Regions from separate parts of the Exiguobacterium sp. s95 genome, predicted to be linked through region 4. Evidence: riboswitches for the same ligand, from Rfam matches in the RefSeq annotation. Region 4 holds a riboswitch; each other region holds the start of a gene.

Region 1 (7,729 bases), on a different contig from region 4:
CAAAAACTCAAGGGTTTGACAACCTTGCAGAAGATTTAGAACGCGAATTTTATCCACTGATTCCAGTGATGGAACAGATTTTTACGTCACGCGGATTTAACGTGACATTCACACAATACAATCACTTCGTCTGGCTCATAGAAGCCGAGAAAATGGGGGAATAAATCATGACAATCAAAAAAATGAACGTAGAAAGCTTTAACTTGGACCATACGAAAGTCAAAGCACCATATATTCGTGTAGCAGGCTATAAAGAAGGTAAAGTCGACCAAGTCGTCAAATATGATATTCGTTTCACACAACCGAACGTCGAGCAAATGCCGATGCGTGCGATGCACACACTCGAACATTTACTTGCTGAAAACATCCGCAACTATTCGGACGACGTCATCGATGTTTCGCCAATGGGCTGCCAGACTGGTTTCTACATGGCGATGATGAACTTTGACTCAGTCGAAAAAATGAGTGAACTCGTCGAGAAGACATTGAACGACGTCTTAGCGGCTGAAGTGATTCCGGCACAAAACGAAACACAATGTGGGTTTGCGAGCGCACACGACCTTAAAGGAGCGAAGCACTATGCCGAGAAAATGCTTGCCGGTCGCGACGAATGGGACATCGTCTTCGGATGATCGCGAAGTCAGTCCGCGACCTCGTCGGAAATACGCCACTGTACGAGATTACTTCATTCGATTTGCCTGCTGGTACGCGGATTTTGGCGAAGCTCGAATGGATGAACCCTGGGGGCAGCGTCAAAGACCGCCTCGGTATCCAACTCGTTGATGCCGCAATCGAACAGGGGTACGTGACACCAGGCGGAACGATCATCGAACCGACTGCCGGCAACACCGGCATCGGTTTGGCGCTCGCCGCTAAAAAATATGACTTACAGGTCATTTGTGTCGTCCCGGAAAAGTTCAGTCAAGAGAAACAGACGTTGATGCGGGCACTCGGCGCGACTGTCGTCAACACGCCGACTGAACTCGATATGCAAGGCGCAATCGATAAGGCAAAAGAACTCGGACAAACGATTCCGAACAGTTATGTGCCACTCCAATTCGAAAACGAAGAAAACTCGGTCACTTATCAGCGGACACTTGGTCCGGAGCTTGTGGCGGAACTCGGTCACATCGACTGGTTCGTCGCCGGATGCGGATCAGGTGGAACGTTTGCCGGAACGACGGCTTTCTTAAAAGAACGCTTCGGGACAAAAGGGGCAATCGTCGAACCGGAAGGCTCCGTCCTCAACGGAGGGTCAGCCGGACCGCATAAAACAGAAGGAATCGGGACAGCCAAATGGCCAAGTCTCGTTTCTCGTGATTTAGTTGATGAAATTCATACGATTTCTGATTTGGATGCTTTTACGAAGGTCCATGAACTGGCGGCACGTGAAGGGTTACTCGTCGGCAGTTCAGCAGGAGCGGCACTCGCCGCGGCGCTCGATATCGCCCAGCGCCATCCGGGAAGTACGATTGTCACCGTCTTCGCAGACAGTGCAGAACGGTATTTGAGCCAACAAATCTTTGAAAAGGTGGACGAGACACATGCGTAAAAAAACAGCGTTGATTCACGGAGGAACGGGTGTAGACAAGGCAACGGGTGCCGTTACACCGCCAATCTATCAAACGAGCACATATAAGCAAGAAAAAATCGGTCAATTAAAAGACGGGTATGAGTACTCGCGCACAGCAAACCCGACGCGGACGAGCATCGAACGATTGATTGCTGATCTTGAAGGAGGCGTCCGTGGATTCGCGTTCGGATCAGGAATGGCGGCGATCCATGCTGTCTTCAATCTGCTTCAGTCTGGCGACCACATCGTCATGACGGACGACGTCTACGGCGGAACGTTCCGCTTGATGCAACGTGTCCTACCGAAGTTCAACATCGAAGTGACATTCGTCGATACGACGGATCTCAGCGCGACGGAAGCGGCGATTCAGGACAACACGAAGATGCTCTACGTCGAGACACCGACGAACCCGTTATTAAAAGTGACGGACATCGAAGCGATCGCAGCCATCACGCGTCGTCACGACTTGAAGCTCGTCGTCGACAACACGTTCGCGACACCATACTTGCAACAACCAATCGCGCTTGGGGCAGATATCGTGCTGCATAGTGCAACGAAATACATCGGCGGACACTCGGACGTCGTCGCAGGGCTTGTCGTCGTCAATGATGATACGCTCGGCGAAGAACTCCACTTCATCCAAAACTCGACGGGCGGAATTCTCGGACCGCAAGACAGCTTCCTGCTTGTCCGTGGTCTGCGGACGCTCGGTATCCGGATGGAAGCGATCGAAGAGACAGCACATGAACTTGTCAGCTTCCTGCAAGCGCAAGACGTCGTCTCGAACATCTTCTACCCGGGACTCGCCTCGCATCCCGGTCATACGATCCAGCAAAAACAAGCGACTGGTTTCGGCGGGATGATCAGCTTTGATGTCGGTTCAGCTGCAAATGCAGAGAAACTTGTGGAAGCATCACACTTCTTCACGCTTGCTGAAAGCTTAGGGGCGGTCGAAAGTTTGATTTCCGTTCCGGCACGGATGACACATGCATCGATTCCAGCAGAACGTCGGGCGGAACTCGGCATCACGGATGGTCTCGTCCGAATCTCGGTCGGACTTGAAGATGCAGAGGATTTGAAAGAAGATTTAACGTATGCTTTCAGTCTGCTCGAAAAAGTTTCTGAAAAAACTGTTTGACAAGCAAAATAACCCCTGCTAATATTCAAAATATATTAAAAACAACTAAATACCGATAACTCTTATCAAGAGTGGTGGAGGGACTGGCCCGATGAAACCCGGCAACCGCGGAATTTATTTCCGAAGTGGTGCTAATTCCAGCAGACGAACGTCTGCAAGATGAGAGCAAATGGTTTTGTGTACTGAAAGTGCGCGCGTTTGCTCTAAAACGTGCGCACTTTTTTTATGTTTAGGAGGGACAGTAGTGATTCGTTTACAGGATGTAGGAAAGATTTATCGCTCGAAGCGCGGCGAAGTCGAAGCTGTCGCAAACGTCGATCTCACGATTGAGCGCGGCGAAATTTTCGGGATAATTGGTTATTCCGGTGCAGGGAAGTCAACCTTGATTCGCCTGCTGAACATGTTAGAAGCACCGACAAGCGGTTCGATTCAAATTGACGGTGTCGAGATGACGACGTTACGACCGAAAGAATTACGCGGCGTCCGGAAAAATGTCTCGATGGTCTTTCAGCACTTCAACTTGCTTTGGTCACGAACGGTCGAAGAAAACATTATGTTCCCGCTCGAACTCGGCGGATATCCGAAAGCACGCCGGAAAGAACGGGTCGCCGAGCTGATTCAACTCGTTGGACTCGACGGTCGCGAAGGCGCTTATCCGTCACAACTATCCGGTGGACAAAAACAACGCGTCGGGATTGCCCGCGCACTGGCATCAAACCCGGACGTCTTATTATGTGACGAGGCGACAAGCGCCCTTGATCCGAAAACGACGGACTCGATCTTAGAGTTACTCGTCGACATCAATAAAAAACTAAAACTGACGATCGTCTTGATCACACACGAGATGCACGTCATTCAAAAAATCTGTCATCGGGTCGCCGTCATGGAGGCCGGAAAAATCGTCGAACAGGGTCTTGTTTCAGAAGTCTTCCGGCATCCGAAACAAGCGATGACAAAAGAATTCGTCAAACAACTGACGTCGTCTACAGAAAACGAGTTGACGTTCGCGAAACTTCGTGAGCGCTATCCGACAGGGAAAATCGTCCAGCTGACATTCGTCGGTTCGACAGCAGAAAGTCCGATCCTGGCAGAAGTCATGAAAGATTCGACCTTATTATTTAATATCATCGGCGGGAACGTCGGACAGACGCAAGACGGTGCACTCGGAACGTTGTTCATCCAACTGATTGGTGCGGCACATGAAACACAAGCGGTCATCGCGAAACTTCAAGCGAGTGACGTGGAAGTGGAGGTGGATCACCGATGACGACATTCTTTAACGACCTCGATTGGGAAATGGTCTGGACGGCGACCGGCAGTACCGTTTATATGACAGCCGTCGCGGGTCTAGCGACTTTCATACTCGGTTTAATCATTGGTCTGTTGTTGTATGCGACGAATGAAGACTTATTGTTTAAGAACCGGGCACTGTATTCCGTGCTCAGCTTTTTAGTCAACATCTTCCGTTCGATTCCGTTTATTATATTGTTGATTTTATTGATTCCAGTGACGCTCATCATCGTCGGATCGTTCTTAGGACCAACAGCGGCACTTCCGGCACTGATTCTTGGGGCGGCACCGTTTTACGGGCGGATGGTCGAACTGGCACTGCGTGAAGTCGACAAAGGTGTCATCGAAGCAGCGGAATCGATGGGGGCAACGAAGTTCCAAATCATTTATAAAGTGTTGATTCCGGAAGCACTACCAGCAATCGTCTCCGGTATCACCGTCACGCTCGTCGCGCTCGTCGGTTACACGGCAATGGCCGGAGTAGTCGGAGGAGGAGGACTCGGGGACATGGCATATATCGAAGGTTTCCAGCGTTCTCAAAACGATGTCATCGCCATCGCGACATTGTTGATTCTCGTCATCGTCTTCATCATTCAAATTATTGGTGACCTGCTCGTAAAAGCAATCGATAAACGATAATACTATTTTTAGTTAACTTGGGAGGAATTATTCATGAAACTTTGGAAAAAATTCGTCGGTACAGCAGCAGTATCCGTCTTAGCAGTCAGTCTTGCAGCATGTGGGGAAGAGTCGTCAGGAGACGACGCGAAGACACTTGTCATCGGTGCTTCAAACGTTCCCCATGCTGAAATCCTAGAGCACGTTCAAAAAGAGTATGAAGCAAAAGGCTACAAACTCGAAATCAAAAAGTTCCAAGATTATGTGTTGCCGAACAAGGCACTCGCTGAAAAAGAAATCGATGCGAACTATTTCCAACACGTTCCGTACCTTGAGCAACAGGAAAAAGAGAACAAATCTTATAAATTTGAAAATGCAGGCGGCGTCCACGTTGAACCGCTCGGCGTTTACTCAAAAAAATATAAGTCGCTCGACGAGTTACCGAAAGGTGCAACGATCTTGACGAGCTCAAACGTCGCGGAGCGTGGACGTGTCTTGACGTTCCTCCAAAACGAAGGCTTAATTAAGTTGAAAGACGGTAAGACGACAGATGCTCAGCTTAGCGATATCGCGGAAAACCCGAAGAACATTGAGTTCAAAACGAATATCGAAGCGTCACTCTTGCCGCAAGCGTACAAAAACAATGAAGGCGATGCTGTCCTCATCAACACGAACTACGCGATTGATAACGGTTTGAACCCGTTAGAAGACACAATTGCCCTTGAAGATGAGTCTTCACCATACGTCAACATCATCGTCACGCGTGAAGGTGATGAAAAAGACGAGCGTGTGACGGCATTGCTCGATATCTTACACGAGAAAAAGACACAGGATTGGATTACGAAAGAATATAAAGGGGCCGTCGTCCCGGTCAGCAAATAATTCACTCGAATGATGCATTCTTCCTATATAATGGAAGGATGCATTATTTTTTTAGTTGAAGGGGGATTCTAGGTGCACCGTTTACGACAGTTACATCCGCTGACGATCGGCGTCCTGCTCGGAACATTTTTCTCACGGCTCGGGACGTTCATCACGATGCCATTCTTTGCGATTTATTTATCGACGGTGCTGGAGTTCAGCCCGGTCGATGTCGGCTGGGTCCTCAGTATTTCAGCCGTCTCGAGTCTTGTCATGAGTTTCATCGGCGGGACCTTGTCTGACCGTTACGGCCGTCGGACGATGATGCTGACCGGAACACTCGGCTTCGTTTTCGTCTTCATCGCCTTGGCGCAGGTCGAGACGTTTTGGGCGTTCTTTACCTTGAGTGCCTTGAACGGCGTGTTTCGTTCCATCTTTGAACCATCCGCCCGTGCCCTGATCAGTGACACGACGGATGAAAAAAATCGACTGTTCGTCTTCAACATCCGTTATGCGATGATCAATGTCGCGGCTGCGATCGGGCCGGGGATTGCGTTATTGCTCAGTGCCGGCAATACAGCGATTACCTTCTATATAACAGCCTTTGTTTATCTCGCGTACGGGATTGCGATTTTTATCCTGTTTCAGCGGTATCCGATCACAGAGAGTCACGGCGGGAAAAAAGTTTCGTTCGGCGCAACGGTTCAACTGTTGAAAACGGACGTCGCTTTCACGTTTGCCCTCGCCGGTATCATTTTCGGGATTCTCGGCTACAGTCAGTTCAACTCGACGTTGCCGCAATTTTTGACGACGACGACGTTACTGTCCGGTGGGACTAGTTTGTTTGCTTTATTGATCACGATTAATGCCGTGACCGTATTAATCGTCCAGTACCCGATCATGAAGTTCGGGATGAAGACGTCGCCGCTCGTCTCGATTACGGTCGGGATTGCGACCGTCGCGTTCGGTTTATTCGTCATGGGGAATGCCGGAACGGTCTGGTTGATGATCGGTGCGATGTTCATCTTCACGTGCGGGGAAGTGATGATGTTCACGATGACGGATATCTTGACCGATAGTTTTGCGAAACCGGAATTACGGGGCAGTTATTTCGGAGCGATGGGCTTAACATCGATTGGTCAGTCAATCGGACCGGTCATCGGCGGACAATTACTTTTTTATTTTGGCGCCGATCGTCCGTTGCCGATTTTTGGTTGCTTAGCCCTCTTGACATTACTCGGAATACCACTGCTCTTACTGTCACAGCGGGTTCACAGACGAACGAAGGTGGAAGAAGAGAAAGAAGTCGTATCACTTTAAAGTCATTCTCACTAAAAGGCTTCATTTTGAGAAAAAACCATGAGCGATGACGCTTGAATAATGTGGTATGATTCATTAAGATTAGAATGATACTAAATTAGTAACTCTCGTGAACTGAATCGTCAGACACGAAATGAATAGATGGAGGGATTCTACATGAAGGCTTCACACTTGAAGATTGAAGATCTACACGTCGCAATCGACGGCAAAGAAATCTTGAAAGGCGTTAACTTAGAAATCAAAGGCGGCGAAATCCACGCGGTCATGGGACCAAACGGGACAGGTAAATCAACACTCGCGTCTGCATTGATGGGTCACCCAACGTATGAAGTAACATCTGGATCAGTCACACTCGACGGAGAAGATGTTCTTGAGATGGAAGTTAACGAACGTGCGCAAGCAGGAATGTTCCTCGCCATGCAATACCCAAGCGAAATCAGCGGTGTTACGAACTCTGACTTCCTTCGTTCAGCAATCAACTCACGTCGCGAAGAAGGCGATGAAATTTCACTCATGAAGTTCATCCGTCAACTTGACGCACAAATGGGACTTCTTGAAATGCCAGGCGAAATGGCACACCGTTACCTCAACGAAGGTTTCTCAGGCGGAGAGAAAAAACGGAACGAAATTCTTCAAATGACGATGCTGAAACCAGCAATCGCAATCCTCGACGAAATCGATTCAGGTCTTGATATCGATGCACTTAAAGTCGTTGCAAAAGGTGTTAACGAAATGCGTTCACCTGAGTTCGGTTGCCTCATCATCACGCACTATCAGCGTCTCTTGAACTACATCGAGCCTGATTTCATCCACATCATGATGGGTGGAAAAATCGTCATGTCTGGCGGAAAAGAACTTGCACACCGTCTTGAAGCAGAAGGATATGACTGGGTTAAAAAAGAACTCGGCATCGAAGAAGTCGAAATCGA
Region 2 (7,729 bases), on a different contig from region 4:
AAGTTTTCCGCTGTCGACGCTTGCCCATCCGCTAAAGAAGGACGAACCAAGAAAAACCAGCTGTATGTCACAGCGACAGTCATGACGATTAAAATATCAAACACGAATCGAATCAATTGATGTTTCGTCACGTATTTTCGAATCAAATGAAGAAATGCCATAAAGAAAAAGAACGATTGCAACATATAAAAAGGGTCCGGCAGACCGGGAAAAGGAACGGCAACCTGTTGGATATTTTCATAAGACATCCAAATCAGTTCCGCAATCAGATAACTTCCTGTTCCGAAAGCAAGATAGAGAAAAAACCGGCCTTGGTCCCGGCCATTCGTTCGATATGTGTGCAGTAAGAATAATGTTGCAGCTATACAGCCTATGATAGAAAAAATGTTATTTCCCCACGATGCCAGTTCCGGTCGATCGGCATAAAACCAGATCCAACTATAATAGCTCAAACTAAATAAAAGAACGCCGTATACGTAATGAATCCGCTTCATGTTCATTCGCCCCCCTTTCTTCCAAACCTCTAAGTTTTCCGTACTTTTATTATTATACGGTGGTTATACCATCCCGTGTATCCGTGACCATGAATTATTGATAAAAACCAAAAAAATTTCTATCGCATGTAAGAGGGGCGCGACCTCAAAAAGGAATCGCTCATTTTCCACGCGCTTTCCTGCAGGAGTCGCGTGAAACGAGTGATTCCTTTTGAACGATCTAACAGGTGGCGGATTGACTTTTACGTCTGTCCCCGTTTTACATCCGATAGAGAAACATTACTGAAAGCTGCGTAACAAGTTCGCCATCTCGATGGCAGAGACCGCCGACTCATACCCTTTGTTCCCTGCTTTCGTGCCGGCCCGTTCGACCGCTTGTTCAATCGAGTCCGTCGTCAATACACCGAAGATGATCGGAACACCCGTCTCACGCGACGCACCGGCAACACCTTTCGCGACTTCATTGCAGACATAATCGTAATGCGACGTCGCACCGCGGATGACGGCACCGAGTGTGATGATGGCATCATACTTACCGCTTTTCGCCAGTTTCTCCGCGACGAGCGGAATCTCGAATGCGCCCGGCACCCACGCCGTATCGACGCTATCCGCTTCGACACCGTGACGACGGAAGGCATCGTTTGCTCCTCCGACTAATTTAGAAGTGATCAATTCATTAAAACGTGCTGCGACGATCGCAACCCGGAGTCCTTCGCCCGTTAAAAATCCTTCGTATACCATCTTATTTTCCTCCTTCGAGATCGAGCAGATGCCCGAGCTTCGTCTGTTTGGTTTTGAGATACTGGTGGTTTTCTAAACTTGCCGGTACTTCATGCGGAACCCGCTCAAGCACAGTGATGCCGTACGTTTCGAGCGCTTGCTGTTTATCCGGGTTATTCGTCATCAAACGGATTTTCGTGACACCGAGGTCCTGAAGCATCGCTGCTGCGACGGCGTAGTCGCGTAAGTCGGCTGCGAATCCGAGCGCATGGTTCGCCTCGACCGTATCGAGTCCTTGTTCTTGGAGCTCATAGGCTTTCAGCTTCGCCATCAGACCAATCCCCCGACCTTCTTGCCGCAAGTAGAGGACAGCACCACCTTCTTGTTCAATCCGGTCGAGCGCCGCGTCGAGTTGCGGACCGCAGTCACACCGTTTTGATCCGAAGACGTCACCCGTCAGACATTCGGAATGAACGCGGACGAGCATCCCGTCTTCTGCTTCACCTGATAGCACCGTGACATGTTCCTTGGCGTCAGGTGTCGTATAACCAAGCATCCGAAACGCCCCGTGCGTCGTCGGTAACAAGACTTCCGCTTCACGGCGGACAGAGCGCTCGAGATAGCGGACGAGAGCATCGATCGTAATCATTTTTAAATCATGTTCTGCTTTATACGTCACTAAATCATCAACCCGTGCCATCGTCCCGTCGTCTAAAATGATTTCACAGATGACGGCCGCTTCGGCGCTTCCCGCGAGCCGTGCCAAATCAATCCCTGCTTCCGTATGACCACGCCGGACGCGAACGCCGCCTTCGTTTGCGATCAACGGAAAGATGTGTCCGGGACGCTTGAACTGCTTTGGACCATCCGTCAACATCCGCTGAATCGTCATTGCCCGTTCCGCTGCACTGATGCCGGTTTTCGCATCTTCATGATCAATGCTGATCGTAAAAGCCGTTCCGTGCGGATCCGTGTTGACATCTGTCATCGGCCGGAGTTCGAGTCGTGTTGCGATATCCGGACTGACCGGGACACAGACGAGTCCTTTGCCGTAAGTGATCATGAAGTTAATCATCTCGGGTGTCGCATGTTCCGCAAGTAACACGAGATCCCCTTCGTTCTCACGGTTTTCATCGTCACAGACGATGATCGGTCGTCCGCGTTTTAAGTCATCCACTGCTTCTTCAATCGAATCAAATCCGTTCATCATGCTTCGCCTCCTAAAAATGCCGACCAGTCCGTTTTCGCATCCTTCTGCGTAAAGTGATAGAGATGTTTCGCCATCAAGTCACATTCGATATTGACGAGGGCACCCGTCTGCAAGCGATCGAACGTCGTGACTTGGCGTGAATGGGGAATCAATGAAATCGTCACCGCGTCGTTTCCGACATGTTGCAGTGTCAGGCTCGTCCCATTAATCGCAATCGATCCTTTCGGAATACAGTACTTGCTCCAGTCGCCTGCCTCAAAACGGTATTCCATCGCTTCACCGTCCGGTCGCCGGCTGAGAAACCGAGCCGTTCCGTCGATATGACCGCTGACGAAGTGACCGCCGAACCGTCCATTCGCCGGCATCGCGCGTTCGAGTTGAACGGCTGCTCCGACCCGTAACGTCTGCAGCGACGTCGCTCGGATCGTCTCATGGACGGCATCGGCCGTGAATCCGCTCTTCGTCATCGCCGTCACCGTCAAACAAATCCCATCAACGGCAATGCTGTCGCCAATCTTTGTTCCGTCAAGCACTGCTGTCGCTTCAATTTCGAGCGCCAGCCCGTTCGGACGGGGGACTTTCCGTTTTATTGTGCCGAGTTCTTCAATCAATCCGGTAAACATGTCATCCTCTCCTTTCGTACATACTGGAGATGGACGTCCTGTCCGATTTGGTTCATTTTCACTAAATCAAAACAGTCTTCGATGTCCTGTGCCATTGTCAGAGATTTTGTCCCACTGAAGAGGGACGGTGCCTGGTAAAGTTCGATCGTGTCGACAAGGTCCGCTTCTAAAAATGCGGATTGAATCGTGGGACCACCTTCAATCAACAGACTGCGAATACCTTGTTCATATAAAAGTTCGAGGATTTGGTCCGGTGTCGCATACGCCCCGACGAAAACCGTCACGTTCGCCCGTTCGCTTGTTCGTGGCTGTTCCGTCAGCCAGTACGTCGGATTCAAGCCATCGTTTAAGACTTGGAATGTTTCAGTCAGGCGCCCGCGGCGATCGACAATGACACGGACCGGTTCGATGCCGGTCGAACTGCGCAACGTCAGTGCCGGGTCATCGATGATCACCGTGTCGCTTCCGACGAGAATCGCGTCGTGTATCCCGCGTAACTGCCGTCCGTCAGCACGTGCCGCTTCCGAAGTGATAAAGCGTTGTTCACCCGTCGCAATCGTCCCGTTCATCGTTTGGGCGACTTTCACTGTGACATGCGGACGTTTTCGTTCAATCGCCGTCCAAAATGGTTCATACAGTGCCACTGCCTCGTCTTTTAGTAGACCGACTTCGACGTCAATCCCCGCCTGACGGAGACGTGTGATACCGCTTCCTGCGACGAGCGCGTGGCGGTCCTTTGTCGCGACAAAGACGCGCGCAATGCCGGCTTTTAGAATCGCTTCCGTACACGGCGGTGTTTTGCCGTGATGATTGCACGGTTCGAGTGTCACGTAGAGATCGGCTCCGCGTGCTGCTTCACCTGCCATGAGGAGCGCTTCGACTTCGGCATGGGGTCCTCCCGCATAACGGTGGGCCCCAAAACCAACAATCCGCCCCTGTTTGACGATGACGCAGCCGACACTCGGATTCGGGCTCGTTTGACCGTTTAACATGTGTGCTAGTTGCATCGCATAACTCATGAATGTTTCCATTTTTTCCGCTCCTTTCAATAAAAAAGACGCCTCCTGTAAAAGGGGCGTCGTGATTGAAGGATTGACGAAATAAGCGTCTCGCGTTTCTGTTTTTACACATACAGAAACAGACCTTTCCCTGAAAACATTTTTTCAGAAAATGGCAGCAAGCGCATTGTTTCGTCCTTCTCCCATCCGGACTTTACCGTCGGCCCTGGAGTCTCACCAAGTCAGCCACAGTGCGTACACTGCAGGTCGCGGGCTCATCGATTTATCAATCGCATCACCGCCGGTTGGGATTTTCACCCTACCCCGAAGAACTGGTTATTGAGTTATACAGCTCAAGACTAGCACAGGTCATTCTAAAATACAAAATGAATTGTATTTCATTCTCTTTTTTAGGAAAACATCAAAAAAAGAACCCTTCTCTTAAAAGAAAAGGATTCTTCCATCTGCACTAAGGCAGAATCCGCTCCGCTCATCTTTCAGACAAACGTCTGACGGAATTGGCACAGTACGACGTAAGAAGTCTGTTGCCGAGGTTTCGTAGGGCCAGTCCCTCCACCTCTCTCGATAAGTGCTACGGTATGAAGTTCATATGTGTGATGTTTCAAGTCGTTCTTATGTCGTGAATCTAATGCTTACACTACGGGGATTCCCTTCTCAAGTCAACCATATTTTCAAAATTAAACCAAATTACCCAGTTTATCAATTTCGACTTCTTTTTGACGTCTTGACAACGTATTTCAATCAATGCTATCCTCTTCACAATGATTATTCCGACAATTCCTATACGATATATCAAGAGTGGGCGAGAGATCTGGCTCTACGAACCCACGGCAACCTGCAACATGCAAGGTGCTCCGACCAGCAAAGCCGATGCTTTGGATGATACTTACGAGAATCTCGTAGTGCGCCTAAAGCACTACGAGTTTTTTAATAGAAGGAGGAACCCTTTATGAATTCATCATCACCCGTCCTGTTTGGCGCAGAAGCTTTTTTGATTGAACGAGGTCCAATCGGTATTTTACTGTCTCACGGTTTTAACGCAACCCCTCAAAGCGTCCGTACTGTCGGAGAGCAGTTTGCCGCCCAAGGGTTTACCGTGTATGCCCCGCGTCTCGACGGACACGGGACGAGCATCCGTGATTTCGAAGCGTCGACTGCTGAAGATTGGAAACAAAGCCTCCGCCAAGGGTTCGACGTCTTAACCAATCATTGTTCGTCCATTTTCATCGCCGGACAATCGATGGGTGCGACACTTGCCCTTGCACTCGTCGCGGAAGGATTACCTGCTGACGGATTGATTACGATCAATGCAGCGTTAGCGATTCCTGCCTATGAAGCATTATCTTTTGAAGACTGTCCACGCTACTTAAAAGAAAGTACCCCAGACATTAAACGTGAAGCGTTTGAAATCATCTATGACCAGGTCCCTGTCGTCTGCGCATCGGAACTTTTGACCTTGATTGACCAGACACGTCCACTCTTACCAGCCATCGAGATTCCAACACTTATTTTATATTCTGCCGAAGACCATGTCGTCCCGCCTGAAAGTTCGGATTACCTTTATCAAGTCATCGGTTCGACGGACAAACGGAGCTATTGCCTGCTTGACTCCTATCATGTCGCGACCCTCGATTATGATCAAGAAACGATTGTCCGCGAGGCAACACACTTTGTACACCAATATAGTCGTTTGACCCACACCGGTTGATGTCTTTCCTGCGCAAAAGCAAGGGATGAAGACTGTTTCGATGCGTGTTTCAAGCATCGACTAAGCCGTCCAGAACAATATGAATGCGCAAAAAAAATGGCCGATGCTCCCTTGAAACGATGGGAGTATCGGCCATTTGATTGATGTGGTCCTGACTGATGAATCAGTCCTTCGTTTACTTCATCAGTTCTGTTGCTGTTTCTTCCATTGTTGCAGGGCTTGCGATTTCCCCGGCACTTCATGGCAGTGGCGACAACGCGGCTCATACGACTCTGACGCGCCGACTAAAATGATTGGATCATTGTAGTTGGCAGGTCGACCGTCGATTAAACGTTGCGTCCGCGATGCCGGGTCACCGCACGACAGGCAGATCGCCTGCAGTTTCGTGACGAACTCTGCCCGTGCGAGAAGTTCCGGCATCTTACCGAATGGTTCCGCCCGGAAGTCTTGATCGAGTCCGGCACAGATGACACGTTTTCCGTCCTGCGCGAGGGCCTCGATGACATCGACGATTTCATCATCAAAGAACTGAACTTCGTCAATCGCGACCACTTGTGTCTCTTGTGCGACTGCCGCGTACACGTCACGGCTCGTCGCCATCGGTACCGCGATGACAGAGTTGCCGACGTGCGAGACGACATGTTCTTCATGATAACGGTCGTCGATTGCCGGTTTAAACACTTGGACCGGCAACTTCCCGTACTGAGCCCGGCGAACGCGTCGAATCAATTCTTCCGACTTACCAGAGAACATACTTCCGCAAATCACTTCAATCCAACCATACTGATTTATTACATGCATCATTGCAGACACCGTCCTCTAAAATTAGTCACTTTAACGAGTATAGCCCGAATCGAATATAAGGAAAAGAGTTGACTTCTCGAAATCAAAAATCCATCCGTTCATTCCCATGATTCCCCACCTTGTCGTTTTAACCAGTCCTCATTTCCTGTACACTATAGAAGAAGAATTTATGAAGGAAGGTGTTCCCGATCCATCACATATTACATGAAGTGCTTCATCAATATGGTTCATTCGGACTTGCGATCCTTCTAGCCGGGGGGATCATCGGGCTTCCTGTTCCGGATGAAACGTTACTGATCATGTCCGGTTTTTGGATGCATCAAGGCAATTTACCCTTAATCGGAACGATTCTCGCCGCTTACGCCGGAAGCTGTATCGGGATGACGATCAGCTACCTGCTTGGTCTGAAACTCGGAATGCCGTTGCTTCATCGAATCGGACCGAAGTTTCGCATTTCTGAAAAACACATTGTCACGGCAGAAGCCGGCTTTCTTCGTTACGGCAAGTCGGTCTTGATTATCGGTTACTACATACCTGGCCTTCGCCAACTGTCCGCTTTTTTTGCCGGTGTTTCGAAGATGCCGTTTCGGGTTTTCGCCGTCTATGCGTATACCGGGGCTTTGATTTGGATTAGTGTCTTTCTCGGCGCAGGTTTTTTCCTCGGCCGACATTTTTCCTTCAGTCGTCTCTTCGAACAATTCGCGACAAATCCTGACTTGCTCCCGTATATCACCGGCATTGCCGGCGCAATCGGCTCATCGTTCGTGTTGAAGACTTACCTGACCTATCGCGCCCAGTTCAGTCTATACAAAAACAGCCTGCTCCAGTGATGGAGACAGGCTGTTTTTTAATGGATAGGTCGCAATTACTTGCGGCCGTATTTTTTGTTGAAGCGATCGACACGACCGTCTGCAGCGTTGAACTTTTGACGACCAGTGTAGAATGGGTGCGAGTCCGAAGACACATCCACGCGGATGAGTGGGTACTCGTTTCCATCTTCCCAAGTGATTGTTTCGTTCGAAGAACGAGTAGAACCAGTTAAGAATTTGTACTCAGTAGTTGAATCCATAAATACAACTTTGTTGTAGTTTGGGTGAATTCCTTGTTTCATGGTTGATTTCTCTCCTTCCGCCCTGGTTCATTTGCTGAGC
Region 3 (7,729 bases), on a different contig from region 4:
TTCCATCCACGGTTCATTGAATTTCTCAGATGTGCTCCAGCCCTTGATGATTGTATCGAGATTGTACATCGTCGTATCGGCTTTGAGCGCCTTTTGCTCGACTAATTTAGCGTCCAGATCAAAGCTGCCCGGTGTTTTTTCGCCGGCCAGTTTTTTCGCCAGCAGGCGCATGTCCGTCTGTCCGATCAAATGCGGATCAACGGCACTCGTCGACACCCAGTTGCTGCCATTCTCACGCATCAGGTTGATGTCCTGATTCGAGACATCGATTGAAATCAACGGGATTTCCTGACGTTTGTTGTCTTTTAAGGATTTATAGGCGCCTTTTGCGACTTCATCCCACGCTCCCCAGACGGCATCGATGCTTCCTTTCGGATATTTCGCGAGAATCGCGTTCATCTTCGTCGCGATATCGCCCTGGACATCCTGGAAATTCGTCGGTCCGACCGTTTCAAGCGTCTTGATTTTGCCGTCCGCTTCATACGTCTTATAGATTTCCTGACGGCGGTCAAGCGGTGCAAACCCCGGACCGAACCACAATTTGATGACCCGGACCGGCTTGTCGTCTTTCACTTTCGTCACTTCATCGAGTGAAAGTTCTGCCAGTTTGTGATCATCCTGGAACGTCTCCGTGATGCCTGTTAACGTCTGGTCCTTTTTCTTCGTCACCGTATCAAACGTCACGACCTGAATCCCTTTGTCGATCGCCGGTTTAATCATGTCGTAGGAATAATCTTCTTTTCCGTGCGAGATGATCAGTCCGTCATAATCCTGCTGAACGGCTTGCGCCACCAGTTCCTTGAACTTGACGTCATTGCCTTCGGAAATGAACGTGTTGACCTTAAACCCAAGCGACTCCCCTTCCGAACGGGCACCGTCTAAAAATTGTTTCGTATGATCATCGGACGCCAGATTGCGGATGACGGCAATCTTGATGTCGCCTTGGACACTTTCCGGCACACCGCTGATTTTTTTCGTCGGTGTCGCTTCACTATTGGCGCAAGCAGCCAGCAAGACCGCCGGTGCGAGTAAGAATGCTAATTTTTTCATCTCGATCTCTCCTGTCTGTTTAGATGACCTGTTGTCCAATCGCCTGTTCGATCGTTTCCACGCTCGGCCGTTCAATGACGCCGAGTTCCGTGATGATCGCCGTGATGAGCTCGTGCGGTGTCACGTCAAATGCCGGATTAAAGACCTTTGTTCCGGCTGGTGCCGTTACTTTCCCCGCCAGTTGTGTCACTTCACTAGCATCGCGTTCTTCAATTTCAATCTCGTCACCTGATAAACTCGTCACATCAAACGTCGACAGCGGTGCCGCGACATAAAACGGAATCCCGAAGGCACGTGCGAGTAACGCCAGCTGGAACGTCCCGATTTTATTGGCCGTATCCCCGTTACGGGTGATCCGGTCCGCGCCGACGATGATGGCGGTGATCTGCTTTTCCTTGATCGTATGCGCGACCATATTGTCCGTGATCAAGGTGACGTCAATCCCTGCCCGTTGCAGCTCCCATGTCGTCAAACGTGCCCCCTGCAACAAAGGCCGGGTTTCCGACGCATAGACGGATAACGGAATGCCTTGTTCTTTCGAGAGATAAAACGGGGCCAGTGCCGTCCCGTACGCCGCTGTCGCAATCGATCCGGCATTACAAATCGTCAACACCCGGTCTCCCGCTTGAAACAGCTCCAACGCATGCACACCGATTTGCCGTGACGTCTTGGCATCGGCTTCATAAAGGGCAAGTGCTTTTTGTTCCAGACGTTTCGGCAGTTCCTCGAGCGTTGTGCTCGAAAGGATAAGCTGATTGAGCGCATCGAGTACGTTCCGCAAATTGACGGCGGTCGGCCGGGTCGCCAGTAACTCCGCCGATACCGTCAACAGTTTTTGTTTGACCTCGTCAAGCGATCCCGTCGTCCGGAACGCTTCCTGCACGAGGACGAATCCACCGAACAGACTGATTGCCGGCGCCCCCCGGACACGAAGTTGTTTAATCGCCTCAACCGCTTGCGCCAAATCATGAATGACTTCGTACCGTTCTTCTTGCGGGAGACGGGTCTGATCAAGGATCTTTAAGCACGCCCGCTCATAGATGACACTACGGATAAACTCGCTCATCGGCTCAATTCCTCCGTCACGTCAAAATTCCGGAGATCGGTAAACGTCTTACATTCGCCGCGCCGTTTAATCAATGCCGTCCCGAGGCGTAACGCATGACGTTTCCGTTCAAGGCGCGTCGTAGCATCCGGAATTTGTTCCAAATCAGCGACCGGTGCCAAACCAATCGTCCGCCGGATCAGTTCACAACCGGCGAAACCGAGCGCGTCTTGGAGAATTGTACTGAGGACATCATCGACAAGCCCGGGTACCGTCCGGAACGGTTCGACGGCTTCCCGTTCCCAAAGTGCCGTGAACGTCGAAGCAAACGTCAGCCAGAACGTATCGATATCCTTCACCCGCGTCTCCCGCAACTCAGCATAGTTCGGATACGCCGCAAAGCAGAGGTGGGCAATGAACTGACCGACATCAAACCCGAACGGTCCGTAAAAAGCGAACTCCGGATCGATGATTTTCGTTTCGCCCGCCGAAGCAAAAATGCTTCCTGTATGTAAATCCCCGTGTAATAAGGCTTCCCCTTTCGTGATGAACAACGTTTCGAGCTTCGCCACTTCCCGCTTCAGTTTTTCGTCCTGCCAGAGCTGCTGTACGTCTGTTTCCAAGCCGCTCTCGATGTTGTTTGTTTCCGCGTCGTAAAACGGATCCGTAAAGATTAACTTTTCCGTGATGTCGCATAAATCCGGGTTGTAATAGTCACGTGCGACCTGCTTTTTTCCGACTGGACCGAGCGCAAAATCTGACGTGAAAAATAACGTCCGCGCCAAGTAAGAACCGACATGTTCTGCAAGGAGCGGATACGTTTCGCCGGCGAGCAATCCCGTCCGAACGATTTGCAGGTGCGACAAGTCCTCCATCACCGTATACGCTTCTTCATGACTGGCATGAAAGACCCGTGGAACGAATGGCGTCGCGTATTTTGCGAATTCCTTCAGTGCCAACTGTTCGATCCAGGCCCGCTCGAGTGACAAGGGCCAGCTTTCCCCGACGACTTTTGCATAAGGTAATGCCTGCTTCAAGATCAAACGTTCTTTCCCTGCCTGAATCCGAAAGACTAAGTTCAAGTTGCCGTCGCCGATTTCTTCTGCCGTCGCTTCTTCCTGTCCGATGAGTCCGAGTTCCCGGACACGTTTAATGGCGTCTTGTTCTGTAAATGCTTGATATGCCATCTTGCTTCCCCCTTCATTTCTACACAAAAAAACGCCGCTTTTCGTCATAGAAAAGAGGCGCGGGGTATCATCCGTCCTCTTATCTCTCAGACGAATGTCTGTTGGATGTAGCACCGTGCCGGATGGTCGGTTGCTGCGGCGTCTTCGGGCCAATTCCCTCTGCCAACTCACGATAAGAGTCATATGTGGTTGTTGTGTTCGATGTTGATTCGAATATTACGCCCGTCTTAAATCATCTGTCAATTCCAATTTTTAGTGAAAAACCATTTAAAAGACCGCCATCTATAGAAGCGGATTTCAAAAAAAATAAATTTTCAAAAAATTATTTGACATCACGTCCATCTCATGTAAAAATTGCAATTAGATTTCACAATTTCATCCAATTCTTATCAAGAGCAGACGGAGGGACGAGCCCTATGATGTCGCAGCAACCGACCAGTTGGCACGGTGCTAATTCTTGCAGCTAACACGCTGACAGATAAGAGTCCACGCGCAATTTTTCATGGTCTCTTGTCATTGACGAGGGACCATTTTTGTATTTTTTAACAAGGGAGAGACGACGATCATGGCGTACATTACCGCAACTTACCAACTCGGCGTGACCGATCAGTTACCAAAACGGGCAGAGCAAATCGCCCTCGGTCTGACGGTCGGCTCATGGACCGATTTGAATCACTTGGAACAACAACAGCTTGAATCCTTTAAAGGACAAGTCGTCCATACGGAAGAACACGACGGAAAAGGGTATGTCACGATCCGTTATCCGGAACACAACGTCTCACGAGACTTTTCGGCGATTTTGACGACCGTCTTCGGCAAGCTGTCACTCGACGGTCAAATCAAACTGACGGATCTTCAGCTTCCCGCTTCATTCACACCGGATTTCCCCGGTGCTAAATTCGGCATCGAGGGCGTCCGCCAATTGATCCAAGTCCATGATCGCCCCCTGTTGATGAGCATCTTCAAAGGCGTCATCGGACGGGATCTCGTTTTTTTACGGGAACAACTGGAAGCCCAGCTCGCCGGCGGGATTGATCTCGTCAAGGATGACGAAATCTTATACGACAATCCGCTGACACCGGCACTCGACCGGGCGCGGATTGGACGGGAAGTCCTCGATGCACACTATGAACGGACCGGTAAACGGGCCCTTTATGCGATTACATTGAGTGGTCCGGTCTTCCGCTTGAAAGAGCAGGCGAAACGACTGGTCGAAGCCGGAGCGACAGCCCTCCTGCTCAACACGTTTACATACGGGCTTGATGTCTTGCGGGAACTGGCAGCCGATCCGGAAATCCCGGTCCCGATCTTTAATCATCCGGCGTTGAGCGGTGCCTTGATCGCCAGTCCCGAGTACGGGATTGCCGCCCCGGTCCTGCTCGGAACGTTGCCGCGGATTGCCGGTGCCGACTTGACACTGTTCCCGTCGCCGTACGGGAATGTCGCCCTCGCCAAAGACTTGGCCCGCGGGATTGCCGTCGAAGCGACCCGAATCGGTGAGACCAAAACAATTCTCCCGGTCCCGTCCGCCGGAATCCACCCGGGTCTCGTCGCCCAGCTTGTTCGTGATTTCGGCGTCGATTCCGTCATCAATGCCGGAGGCGGTGTCCACGGTCATCCGCAAGGTGCTGCGGCCGGAGTCATCGCTTTCCGCCAGGCACTGGGCGCAGCACTGGCCGGCGAATCACTGACAAGTGCCGCCCACCGGCACGAGGAATTACGTGTCGCTCTCGATGCTTGGGGGATCACGAAATGACGATCCGGATTTTATGTGACTTTGACGGAACAGTAACGGAGCACGATAATATCATCGCCTTGATGCAGGAGTTCGCTCCGCCGGAAAAATTTAAACCGTTAAAACAAGGTGTGCTCGACCGGTCGCTCTCGATTCAGTCCGGCGTCGGACAGATGTTTCAGCTGCTTCCGTCCAGTCAAAAACAGGACTACATTGATTTCTTGATGACACAGGCAGTCATTCGTCCCGGCTTCGACACCTTACTCGCTTTTGCCAAATCAAACGAGATTGATTTTTCCATCGTCAGCGGCGGGATCGACTTTTTTGTCCAGCCGATTCTTGCGGATGTACTGACGGACGAAGCGATTTATTGCAACGGTAGTGACTTCAGCCAGGAGACGGTTCGAATCGAATGGCCGCATGCCTGCGACGCGGCCTGTACAAATCAATGCGGCTGTTGCAAAACCTCGATCGCCCGGAAGCTGAAGCAGAACGGTGACACAATCATCGCAATCGGCGACTCCGTAACAGATTTTGAACTGGCTAAGCAGGCGGATCACGTTTATGCACGGGATTATCTGATCACGCTATGTGAACAGCACGGCATCCCGTATACGCCGTTTGAAAACTTTCATGACATATTGAATCATCTGCAGACAAAGGTGGTGTACACATGACCTTCTTAAAACGATATGAAGAATTACGTGCCGTCAAACAGGAACTTGCAGCACGCGACTGGTTCCCCGGCACAAGCGGCAATCTCGCCATCCGGACAGCCGATCAACCGACTGAATTTCTCGTGACGGCAAGCGGGAAGGACAAACGGCAGGATACACCGGACGACTTCGTCCATGTCGACGCGTCCGGTCAACTGATCGGCGAACAGACGGGTCGTCCCTCTGCCGAAACGTTGCTCCACGTCGAGGTCTTCAACCGAACGACTGCCGGGTGTTCCCTTCACGTCCATACGATTGACAATAATGTCATTTCGGAACTGTACGGCGACCAAGGCGAGATTCGGTTTGCCGGTCAGGAAATCATCAAGGCACTCGGCCGTTGGGAAGAAGATGCGGAAGTCCGTGTGCCGATTATCCCGAACCATGCCGACATTCCGACGCTTGCCGCTGCCTTTGCAGCACATGTACATGCCGAGAGCGGCGCCGTCCTGATTCGCAATCACGGCATCACCGTCTGGGCACCGACTGCCTTTGAAGCGAAAAAACAGTTGGAAGCATTCGAGTTTTTGTTCAGTTACACCTTAAAACTACAAACGTGCCGACAGGCAATTCATTAAAAGGAGGAATTTACAATGGCAACAGTACTTTTCCAACAGACAAACGAACGGTATACGGATCAAAATGAGGTCTCTTCATTCCTTGCCTCACGCGGCGTCTTATATGAACAATGGGACGTCTCGAAGTTACCGGGCGACCTCGTCGAGAACTTTACATTAACGGATGACGACAAACAGACGATTTTAGCGACATTCGCGGACGAGATTAAAGATGTTTCGGAACGTCGCGGTTACCAGACGGCTGACATCATCGCACTGTCGGATACGACACCGAATCTCGATGAATTACTCGTCAACTTCCAAAAAGAACACCATCATACCGATGACGAGGTCCGCTTCATCGTCAGCGGCCATGGCGTGTTTGCGATTAAAGACGAGGAGGTCGGCTATTACAACATCGAGCTCAATCCCGGTGATTTGATTTCCGTTCCCGTCAACACGCGCCACTACTTCACGCTCCAGGAAGACCGGAAAGTGGTGGCGATCCGAATCTTCGTCACGACGGACGGCTGGGTGCCGATTTACGAGCGGGACGCCCTGTCTTCAGCAAACTAATTCAGTCCGGTCCGGCCCAAGTCTTCTAGCAATAGAGGACCTGGGCTTTTTTTTGTACGGAAACGTCGTCTGACAAACATGTTTGAGGAAAGCGCGTGTCCGGGAGCATTTCCTATTCTAGAAACATGCCGTTTGTTTCGTCCATCTCCGATATAATGAAGAAAAGGACACAAAAAGGAGCTGACGTGTATGATGATTCGTCTCGTTCAAGAAACCGACTTACCGGACGTGCTCGCCATATATAATGAAGGAATCGAAGACCGGATCGCGACGCTCGAGACGGATACGAAAGATCTCGCCTTCATGCAGCAATGGTTCAGTGAACGCTCCGAGCGACATGCCGGTTACGTTGCCTATGAAGGGGCAAAGATTCTTGGCTTCATTTCGCTCGATGCCTACAATCCGCGTCCCGTCTATCAGTCCGTCGGCGAACTGTCCGTCTACATCACACGGACCCACCGCGGACAAGGAATCGGAAAACGACTACTCGACATCATCGAAGAACATGCAATCATTCACGGCATGCATAAGCTGATTCTCTTTACGTTCCCCTTCAACCGGATCGGACAAAAACTCTACATCAAAGCCGGATTCCGAATCGTCGGTACCTTTAAAGAACAAGGAATGTTAAACGGGTATTACGTCGATGTCCTGGCCATGGAAAAAATTCTCCCTAAACCGGACCAATGATGTTTTGGATTAAAGGTTCGGCAAGTCGGGAATATGAGACGAGGAAGATTCGTACAAGAAAGGAAGATTGCCTGTGAACATCCAGCAAATTCGAAATGCGACACTCGTCTTGACCTATGCCAACCAAGTTTTTTTAATTGATCCTTTTCTCGGTGAAAAGGGTTCGCTTCCTC
Region 4 (7,729 bases):
ATCGATATCTATATCGATCAAGAGACCCATTACAACTTAGGTCGAGCGATTGTCGGTGAAGAGTTGATTGTCAACGAAACACAAGCAGCAATTGTCGGGATTCTCCCTCTTCCGTTAATCATCATCTCAGCAGAAGTCATGCGAAATTTTGATCGTCGGTCACTTGAGACGATTTATGATGAAGCGGGGCAACATGGAGAATTCGACGACGTGTGGGAACAGTTTGCTGATTTACGCGCATACTTCAGCAAGGCTGAAACGACAGAAGAGACGATTCTTATTTATTACGCTTAAAAAAAGACTGCTACGGGATAGGTCCCGTCAGCAGTCTTTCGTGTATCGGTCAGTGGATTAAAAGTCAATTTCGTCAGGGTCCGGTCCGAGGCGGACTTCTGTCGCGAGACGATCGATTTGTTCGAGGTCGTCTGCATCGAGTTGGAAATCAAACACATCGAAGTTTTCAGCAATCCGTTCTGGTGTGACTGATTTCGGAAGCGCAACGATTCCGTTATCGAGGTGCCAACGTAGAACGACTTGTGATGGGCTCTTACCATGTTTTTCAGCAATCTCTTTGAAATCATTGATTTCAAGGAACTTACCTTGCATGAGTGGGCTCCATGCTTCGACTTGAATGCTGTGATCTTGCAAGTATTCATGCAATTCATGCTGTGGAAGTTGTGGGTGAAGCTCGACTTGGTTGATCATCGGCGTCATGAGTCCTTCTTCAGCAAGCGTATCGAGATGATGTTCTTTAAAGTTCGAAACACCAATTGCTTTAATTTTACCCGCTTCGTACAGCTCGACCATGGCTTTCCATGCTTCGACATAACCTTCGACAGGCCAGTGAATGAGGTAGAGGTCGAGATAATCTGTTTCTAGTCGCTCAAGTGACTCAGCGAAAGCCTCTTTCGTCCGTCCGGCACGAATGTCATCGTTCCAAACTTTAGACGTCAAGAAGAGTTCTTCACGTTTCACGCCGCTTTCTTTGATTCCTTTTGCGACACCACGTTCGTTTTTGTAGACGGCAGCCGTATCGATATGACGGTAACCGACGCGAAGTGCTTCTGCGACGGCAGCCGGTGCTTCCGTCTCTTCATCGACTTGCCAGACACCGAACCCAATCTGTGGAATCGTGATACCATTTGAAAGTTTTGCGTATTGCATGTATATACTCCTCCTTCAATGAAACTAGAATATGGATTTGCCTGTTCAGTTTAGCATGAACTTAGCGGAACATCTGTTTTGATGCTCATAAGCAGGGAATATAGACTGGGAAAGAGAAGAAAGTCTACTGATGCATAAACGAAGAGAGGTGTAATATCATGGTGAAATCGATTAAAAAAGTACCAAAAGGAGTCTGGACAAGCATCGCAGCACTATTAGGTGCTCAAGCCACGTTCCTCTTCCTTGGTGCCCGCAAGACAGGACGCAACCCATGGGTATGGGGTGGAGCAGGACTTGTTCAATTTCCGCTTCCGGCGATTGCCTATTTCATTTTGAATCGTCAAGAAAAACAGAAATAAAGTGAACCCCCGTCGCAGACGAAGCGACGGGGGTTGTTTGTTTTACGACATGTTGTTTTTCTGTGCGGCATCGCTCTTCCGGCGTGGGAAGCCGAAGAAGATTGCCAGTGATCCACAAACGAACAGTAAAAATGGATAGAACAAATAAGGAATCAGTTCGGGTGACGCCGTTTTCGTCAATTCAGCGGCAATCAAAAGTTGCGCTCCGTACGGGATGATTCCTTGAACACCACAGGAAAAGAGGTCGAGGATACTGGCTGACTTCTTCCGGTCGATGTCATACGTATCCGCGATTTCAGCAGCGAGCGGACCGGCGACAAGAATCGAAATCGTATTATTTGCTGTTGCGAGATTCGTTGCACTGACGAGGGCAGCCATACTGAACTCAGCTCCCCGGCGTTTCGAAATCTTTCGTGTCAGCGTTTCTTTGAGATAAGCAATTCCACCGTTATAGGTGATCAGGCTGACGAGTCCACCCATCAGCAACGTCAAGATTGAGATTTCTGCCATCCCCATCAATCCGTCAGACATCGCGAGGACAAATCCACTTACTCCGAAACTACCGTCGATCATTCCGATGATGCCTGTCAATAACGTCCCGCCGAGTAAGACGAGAATGACGTTGACACCAAAGAGTGCGAGCGCGATGACGGAAAGATACGGAATCAGCTTATAAAATTCAAATGCTTTCGCTTCGACGACATCTCCGGAACCTGACACGAAAGCGAGTAAGATGACAGTGATGACGGCAGCAGGCAAGACGATTAAAAAGTTCGTTCTGAATTTATCACGCATGTTCGTTTTTTGTGTCCGGACAGCGGCGATTGTCGTATCTGAGATAAACGATAAGTTATCACCGAACATTGCTCCACCGACGACGGCAGCAGCGGCGAGTGCGACATTGACACCCGTCGCGTCATGAATCCCGAGTGCGATCGGTGCAAGGGCAGCGATTGTGCCGGTCGAAGTTCCCATCGCCATCGAGATGAAAGCGGCAATGATGAACAATCCACTCATTAAAAGAGACTGGGGTAGGAAACTGAGTGCAGCGTTGACGGTCGCATCAATGGCTCCGATTGCATTCGCTGTTCCAGAAAATGTGCCAGCGAGTAAAAAGATGAAGACCATGATCATGATGTCCGGATTTCCGGCACCGCGGGCAATCCGCTCGACGGTCTGGTTGATGTCTCCCTTAGATGTCGCAGCAGCAAAAATCAAGGCGATTAAAGCTGCAATCAAGATGGGGAATTTGTAAAAGTCGTTATAGAAGATTCCTGCACCGATGAATAATACAAGGAAAACGAACAAGGGGAACAACGCCCATTTGTTCGGCGTAACCGTTTCGTTCATGTGAATCACTCCATTTCTTCAGCATACAAAAAAAGACCCCTTCGCAAGAAAGAAGGAGGTCTTTACTGAAAAAGACGCTCTTCTTATCTCTCAAGCCATAGCTTGCTGGATTTGGCACAGTACGAATCAATCGTCCGCTGCCGAAACATCATTGGGCCAGTCCCTCCGTTTCTCGCGATAAAAAGAAGTCATTTAGTTGTTTAGTCGTTGTTTAAAACACGTTTATTACCCTAACGTATCTTTTAATGCTTGTCAACTGTACCTTACTGCAGTGCTTGTTTGAGCGTCGTCACGTTTTCGTTCATCAAATCAAAGTACGATTGATCTTGTTGATCTTTTGCGACGGACTCGAGGTTATGAATCGTAATCGATTCGGCACCGATTTCTTTTTGGATGACACGGGCGACCTTTGGCGACACCGTCTCTTCGAAGGCGATATAGTTTAAGTCATGCATCTCTGCTTCCTTGACGATGGCAGCCAGCTGTTTTTGGGACGGTTCGTCAGACGGTGAAATACCGGCAATCGGCAGTTGCGTGAAACCGTAACGTTCCGCCAAGTACCCGTATGCGGCATGCGTGACGAGAAGCTCCTTTTTCGAACCGGAGTCAACAGCTTTTTGTAAATTTTGGTCGAGTTCATCTGCTTGTTTGTTAAAGAGTGCGAGGTTTTTATCAAACGTTTCCTTCCGGTCAGGTGCTTCCTTTGCTAACGCGGTCGTAATCGAGTCAGCCATTTTCTTGGCGTTGTTCGGGTCGAGCCAAACATGCGGATCGTATTGTCCATGATCGTGCGACTCTTCTTCAGCCTCGTGATCATCATGGTCATCGTGTGCGTCTTCTTCGTGCGTATGAAGCGAAGCGGAAGCTTCGAGTAAGTCGATATTTTTACTTGTCTCGACAAAACGAATGGAATTACCGGCTAAACTTTCCTTAATCTTTTCAGAGTACGGCTCAAGGGTTGTGCCGGTAAGTAAAAATAGATCGCCTTTCGCAATCGTCGTCAGTTGCTTCGGAGTCGGCTCATACGAATGCGGGTCGGCGCCAGGGGGAACGATTAATTCGACCTGGACGTCCTTTCCGCCGATTTCTTTGGCGATGGCTGCCGTGGCGAACGTCGACGTATAAATTTGCAATTTACCGTCTTCGTCTGAATTTGAAGTCGATGAGCCGCATGCGGCGAGCAGACTGGCAGTTACTGTCGCGATGGTTAACGCTGGAATGATTTTTTTCATATATGAACCCTCCAAGATAATTAAAACGTAATTGTTCCGATTTGGACTTTCTAACTATATCCGACGGAAATTAAAGCGTCAAGTCGGAATGTTGTGAAGTTCTAGTTCAAAATAAATCGGGTAAGAGAAGAGTAGAAGTGAAATCGGAATGAGCCTTGGAGGTGATGAGGTGAAACGTGAAACAGCATGGTTGATGGGTGGCGCCGCTATTTTGACGACGGCTGCTGCTGGTGCGAGTATTTGGAATAATTATGGAGCCTTACTCAGATGGACGGAGCCGGTCTTGCCGCTTACCGAAAAGCAATTAGCACCACGAAATCTTTTATACAAGACGGTCAATCAGCAGGACTTGACGTTAGATATTTATTATCCGCCGGGAGAAGGGCCGTTTCCGGTCGCGATTTATGCTCATGGCGGCGCATTCGTTCGTGGAAACCGTGATGATGTGTTTAGTTTTGCTCCAATCATCGACCGGTTTTTAGAACTCGGGATTGCCGTTTGCAGCATCGACTATCGTTTATTTGAGGATGGCAGCTACTTTCCGGACAACCTGGAAGATGTTCGAGATGCCTTATGTTTTTTAAATCAACAAGCGGATGAATTACGCATCGCGCGCGGTCGGATGCTTTTATGGGGTGATTCAGCAGGTGGAGCCCTAATGTTGACGACGGCGCTTGCTCCGACTGAATTTATCGGCGAACAGGCGGAGGCGCATCTTCCTTTAATCAATGGAGTCATCGCCTTGTATCCGCCGACGAATTTTCTGTTGTTTAAATTCATTCAAACCTGGATTGCCCATATCAAGTTTTATGGGGGTGGACGGGAAGAATGGCGACAGTTGATGATGCGTGTCTCCCCGGCGACACATTTAAGTTCCGACTCGCCGCCGATCATGTTGCTGCACGGAAAAAAGGATCCGATTGTCCCGTTTGCTCAAGCACTCCACTTTGTTGAGAAGGGGGCGGATGTCGGGGCGGATGTTCGATTATTCTCTTTCCCGAATGGTACACATTCGCTGGCGAGCTTTGCCCAAACTGAAAATCCACTCAAAATTGAACGTTTGCTCGAACGAATCGAAGCCTTCAGTTGTCAAGTGCTTGTCTTACCGAAACGAGAGGCGCTTCATTAGGAAACATGATACAATCAGTCATATTTCTTTAGAAGGAGACTGCAATATGACGGAAATTTGTTTAGTACGACACGGTCAAACGGACTGGAACTTAAACGAGCGGATTCAAGGACGTGAAGATATACCGCTTAACGAGACCGGTAGAAAACAGGCGGCTCTCAGTGCTGCCTACCTGGCAGAAGAACAGTGGGACGTCTTGATTTCAAGTCCGCTATCGCGAGCTGTCGAAACTGCTGAAATCATTGGTCGATCGATCGGTCTAAGCTTGACGGAAACGGATGAACGGCTTGTCGAGCGCGAATTTGGAACGGCTTCCGGTGAACCGGTCGCCGGAATTTACGAAGCAGTGCAGGCAAATGATGCAGAGCGCGTCCCGGGGCTTGAAACGGAAGCGGAAATTCAACAGCGTGTCTTCAGTGCGGTTGAAGAACTGACAGAAAAATATCGAGGAAAACGCCTCTTAGTCGTCTGCCATTCGCATACGATTAAAGCGGCACTCTCCTCGATTGATGAGACATTCAGTTACCGGACGCCGTTAAAAAATGCATGTGCGAATTACATTCGTTTTTCCGACCGTTATGAGATTGAACGGATTAATGTAGCGGACCATATCACAATTTGAACATCAACCTTCGACGGTTGCCGGATGTTCTTGTAAGTACTGTTTAAACGTTTCTTTCGCGATGCTCGTGATATGAGCACCACGTTTAGAGCGTCGGTCTTTATATTCTTGAATCAGCTCTTCGCCAGTAAAGTTGTCTTCGACGACTTCACGCAAAATCGATTCGGATAAATCATTTTTCATCATGACCATCTTACCGGTAAAGAGATAAGAGACGCCTTCGCTCAATTGCGTACTTTCATAAGGCGTGACGATCATGGCGGCGGGGTCATTGTCCGGCCGTGAAATCGTGATTTCAATCAAAGCGCGCAGCTTTTTCTCGAACAGTTCTTTCAAAATCGGTTGATCGGTGTCGGTGACGACGATTTCAGCGACCCACTGGGCGGTTTGGTCGGTACTCACCGTCAGCCCATCTTTAATCTGAACGGGGATTGTCGTATCTCGCCCTGATTCATCCATGAGAATACGTAATGTACACAATTTAAAGGTTTTCAAAAAGAACTCCTCCTTTTGTTGTTCGTACGTGATTTTCTTCAGTATAACGTGAGTCTGTCGCCTGCGCGAAACTTTTCGTAACGTCTTCGAGTCGAACTATGTTTAAATGGAACTAGAAATCAGAAACAGGAGGACCGTTTATTATGCCGCAAGCACTTATAGGAATATTAGGAATCGTGGGGATTATCTTACTTGCCCATCACATCATCATGTATTGGCATGCTGAGCCAAAAGATCGCCCGACGCTTGCGTACCGCATAGCGCTCCTGATCGCCTGTTTGCTTCTTATCAGTGGAAGTGATCATTTAATTAGTATCTTTTACGCCGATTCTCTTGCTGAGTTCGGTCAACGGATTACCTATATCGTCTTCATCGGAGGTGCGCTTGGTTTTGCGTGGTACTTTCGTCAACAAATGGAACAAGCGACAGCCAAAATGACTGCTCACCCAAACGAAACAGCCCACTTCAGTTGAAGGGGCTGTTTTTAGCGTATAGAAAAATGAGAGGGAGATGAAAAGGTAGCCTTTCAAGACGTCCGTCAAGAAGCTTGATTCTTGAGGCTGCTTGATTTTGTTATTTTACACCACTTGCGAGGCGTGTTTTCCGAATCATGTCGAGTTTCAGTTTCCAGAGACGGTCGCTGAACGTGACGGCATAGATTTCAGGTAGACGTAGACGTTTGTACTCTTCCCACAGGCGTCCGATTTGCTGTTCGTGGAACTGACGACTTTCTTCAATCGTCGGAACGGTATACACGAGTTCACCGTCCTTAAAGATCGGTGCAAGTAACCGTTCAACCTTAAAGTTTTCAATCCGGTTCCGGAACGACGGGTCGCGGACGTCAATCAAATCGACGAAGTCGAGTTGACTCGGATCTTCATCGAGTAACGTGATGTAGTCGCCTTTGAACTTGTTCGTTTCCGGGTCGACGATGCGGTACGCCTCCTTGATATGCGGTGTCGTCGTCTTCGCTTTTGAAGACGAAACTTTGATGACGGGTGCAAGTTCGCCGTCAATTTCGCGGGCGACGAGTTTATAGACCATGCCGAGCGCCGGTTGTTCGTACGCCGTGATGCCGCGTGTTCCGACGAGGAAGGTGTTTGCCTGTGCCCCTTGGATGCGAAGGTCTTGAATGACATATTCGTCTAAATCACCAGACAGGACAATTTCGACGTCGAGTAAGCCAGCTTCATCAAGCATCTTCCGGGCGCGTTTTGATAGGTAGGATAAGTCGCCGGAATCGATTCGAATCCCGCGTAACTTATGTCCGTCTGCTGCGAGTTCTTTTGCGACCGTGATCGCGTTCGGGAGTCCGCTTTTAAGCGTATCGTACGTATCGACGAGCAGTGTCGCCTGATCCGGATAATGCGATGCGAAC

What was found. Region 4 has a riboswitch for S-adenosylmethionine ahead of KNP99_RS09650 (Na+/H+ antiporter NhaC family protein). Riboswitches for the same ligand answer to the same signal wherever they lie in the genome.
Positions count from the first base shown of each region.
Region 1: linked by a shared signal. The riboswitch ahead of KNP99_RS05615 (methionine ABC transporter ATP-binding protein) and the one ahead of KNP99_RS09650 (Na+/H+ antiporter NhaC family protein) in region 4 are both predicted to bind S-adenosylmethionine.
Region 2: linked by a shared signal. The riboswitch ahead of ribD (bifunctional diaminohydroxyphosphoribosylaminopyrimidine deaminase/5-amino-6-(5-phosphoribosylamino)uracil reductase RibD) and the one ahead of KNP99_RS09650 (Na+/H+ antiporter NhaC family protein) in region 4 are both predicted to bind S-adenosylmethionine.
Region 3: linked by a shared signal. The riboswitch ahead of KNP99_RS10495 (2,3-diketo-5-methylthiopentyl-1-phosphate enolase) and the one ahead of KNP99_RS09650 (Na+/H+ antiporter NhaC family protein) in region 4 are both predicted to bind S-adenosylmethionine.

Region 1 covers NZ_JACSMM010000002.1:181,681-189,409, forward strand. The annotation lists gene KNP99_RS05595 (class I SAM-dependent methyltransferase) at 1-164, shown strand, start outside; gene KNP99_RS05600 (S-ribosylhomocysteine lyase) at 168-632, shown strand; gene KNP99_RS05605 (PLP-dependent cysteine synthase family protein) at 629-1,552, shown strand; gene KNP99_RS05610 (bifunctional cystathionine gamma-lyase/homocysteine desulfhydrase) at 1,545-2,711, shown strand; SAM riboswitch class I at 2,771-2,877, shown strand; gene KNP99_RS05615 (methionine ABC transporter ATP-binding protein) at 2,956-3,978, shown strand; gene KNP99_RS05620 (methionine ABC transporter permease) at 3,975-4,640, shown strand; gene KNP99_RS05625 (MetQ/NlpA family ABC transporter substrate-binding protein) at 4,674-5,501, shown strand; gene KNP99_RS05630 (MDR family MFS transporter) at 5,574-6,800, shown strand; gene sufC (Fe-S cluster assembly ATPase SufC) at 6,957-7,729, shown strand, end outside.
Region 2 covers NZ_JACSMM010000009.1:63,415-71,143, reverse strand. The annotation lists gene KNP99_RS12965 (putative bifunctional diguanylate cyclase/phosphodiesterase) at 1-494, opposite strand, end outside; gene ribH (6,7-dimethyl-8-ribityllumazine synthase) at 774-1,235, opposite strand; gene ribB (3,4-dihydroxy-2-butanone-4-phosphate synthase) at 1,237-2,421, opposite strand; gene ribE (riboflavin synthase) at 2,421-3,047, opposite strand; gene ribD (bifunctional diaminohydroxyphosphoribosylaminopyrimidine deaminase/5-amino-6-(5-phosphoribosylamino)uracil reductase RibD) at 3,032-4,078, opposite strand; FMN riboswitch at 4,237-4,381, opposite strand; SAM riboswitch class I at 4,533-4,637, opposite strand; SAM riboswitch class I at 4,853-4,955, shown strand; gene KNP99_RS12940 (alpha/beta hydrolase) at 5,016-5,774, shown strand; gene KNP99_RS12935 (thymidine kinase) at 5,958-6,575, opposite strand; gene KNP99_RS12930 (DedA family protein) at 6,758-7,408, shown strand; gene KNP99_RS12925 (type B 50S ribosomal protein L31) at 7,444-7,689, opposite strand.
Region 3 covers NZ_JACSMM010000005.1:130,207-137,935, reverse strand. The annotation lists gene KNP99_RS10510 (sugar ABC transporter substrate-binding protein) at 1-1,050, opposite strand, end outside; gene mtnA (S-methyl-5-thioribose-1-phosphate isomerase) at 1,070-2,116, opposite strand; gene mtnK (S-methyl-5-thioribose kinase) at 2,113-3,282, opposite strand; SAM riboswitch class I at 3,359-3,461, opposite strand; SAM riboswitch class I at 3,666-3,767, shown strand; gene KNP99_RS10495 (2,3-diketo-5-methylthiopentyl-1-phosphate enolase) at 3,848-5,038, shown strand; gene KNP99_RS10490 (2-hydroxy-3-keto-5-methylthiopentenyl-1-phosphate phosphatase) at 5,035-5,694, shown strand; gene KNP99_RS10485 (methylthioribulose 1-phosphate dehydratase) at 5,691-6,311, shown strand; gene KNP99_RS10480 (1,2-dihydroxy-3-keto-5-methylthiopentene dioxygenase) at 6,327-6,866, shown strand; gene KNP99_RS10475 (arsinothricin resistance N-acetyltransferase ArsN1 family A) at 7,056-7,556, shown strand; gene KNP99_RS10470 (MBL fold metallo-hydrolase) at 7,630-7,729, shown strand, end outside.
Region 4 covers NZ_JACSMM010000004.1:183,475-191,203, forward strand. The annotation lists gene KNP99_RS09635 (hypothetical protein) at 1-294, shown strand, start outside; gene KNP99_RS09640 (aldo/keto reductase) at 352-1,164, opposite strand; gene KNP99_RS09645 (hypothetical protein) at 1,323-1,523, shown strand; gene KNP99_RS09650 (Na+/H+ antiporter NhaC family protein) at 1,566-2,873, opposite strand; SAM riboswitch class I at 2,954-3,057, opposite strand; gene KNP99_RS09655 (metal ABC transporter solute-binding protein, Zn/Mn family) at 3,137-4,105, opposite strand; gene KNP99_RS09660 (alpha/beta hydrolase fold domain-containing protein) at 4,275-5,234, shown strand; gene KNP99_RS09665 (histidine phosphatase family protein) at 5,281-5,856, shown strand; gene KNP99_RS09670 (YwpF family protein) at 5,860-6,351, opposite strand; gene KNP99_RS09675 (hypothetical protein) at 6,495-6,824, shown strand; gene KNP99_RS09680 (nicotinate phosphoribosyltransferase) at 6,925-7,729, opposite strand, start outside.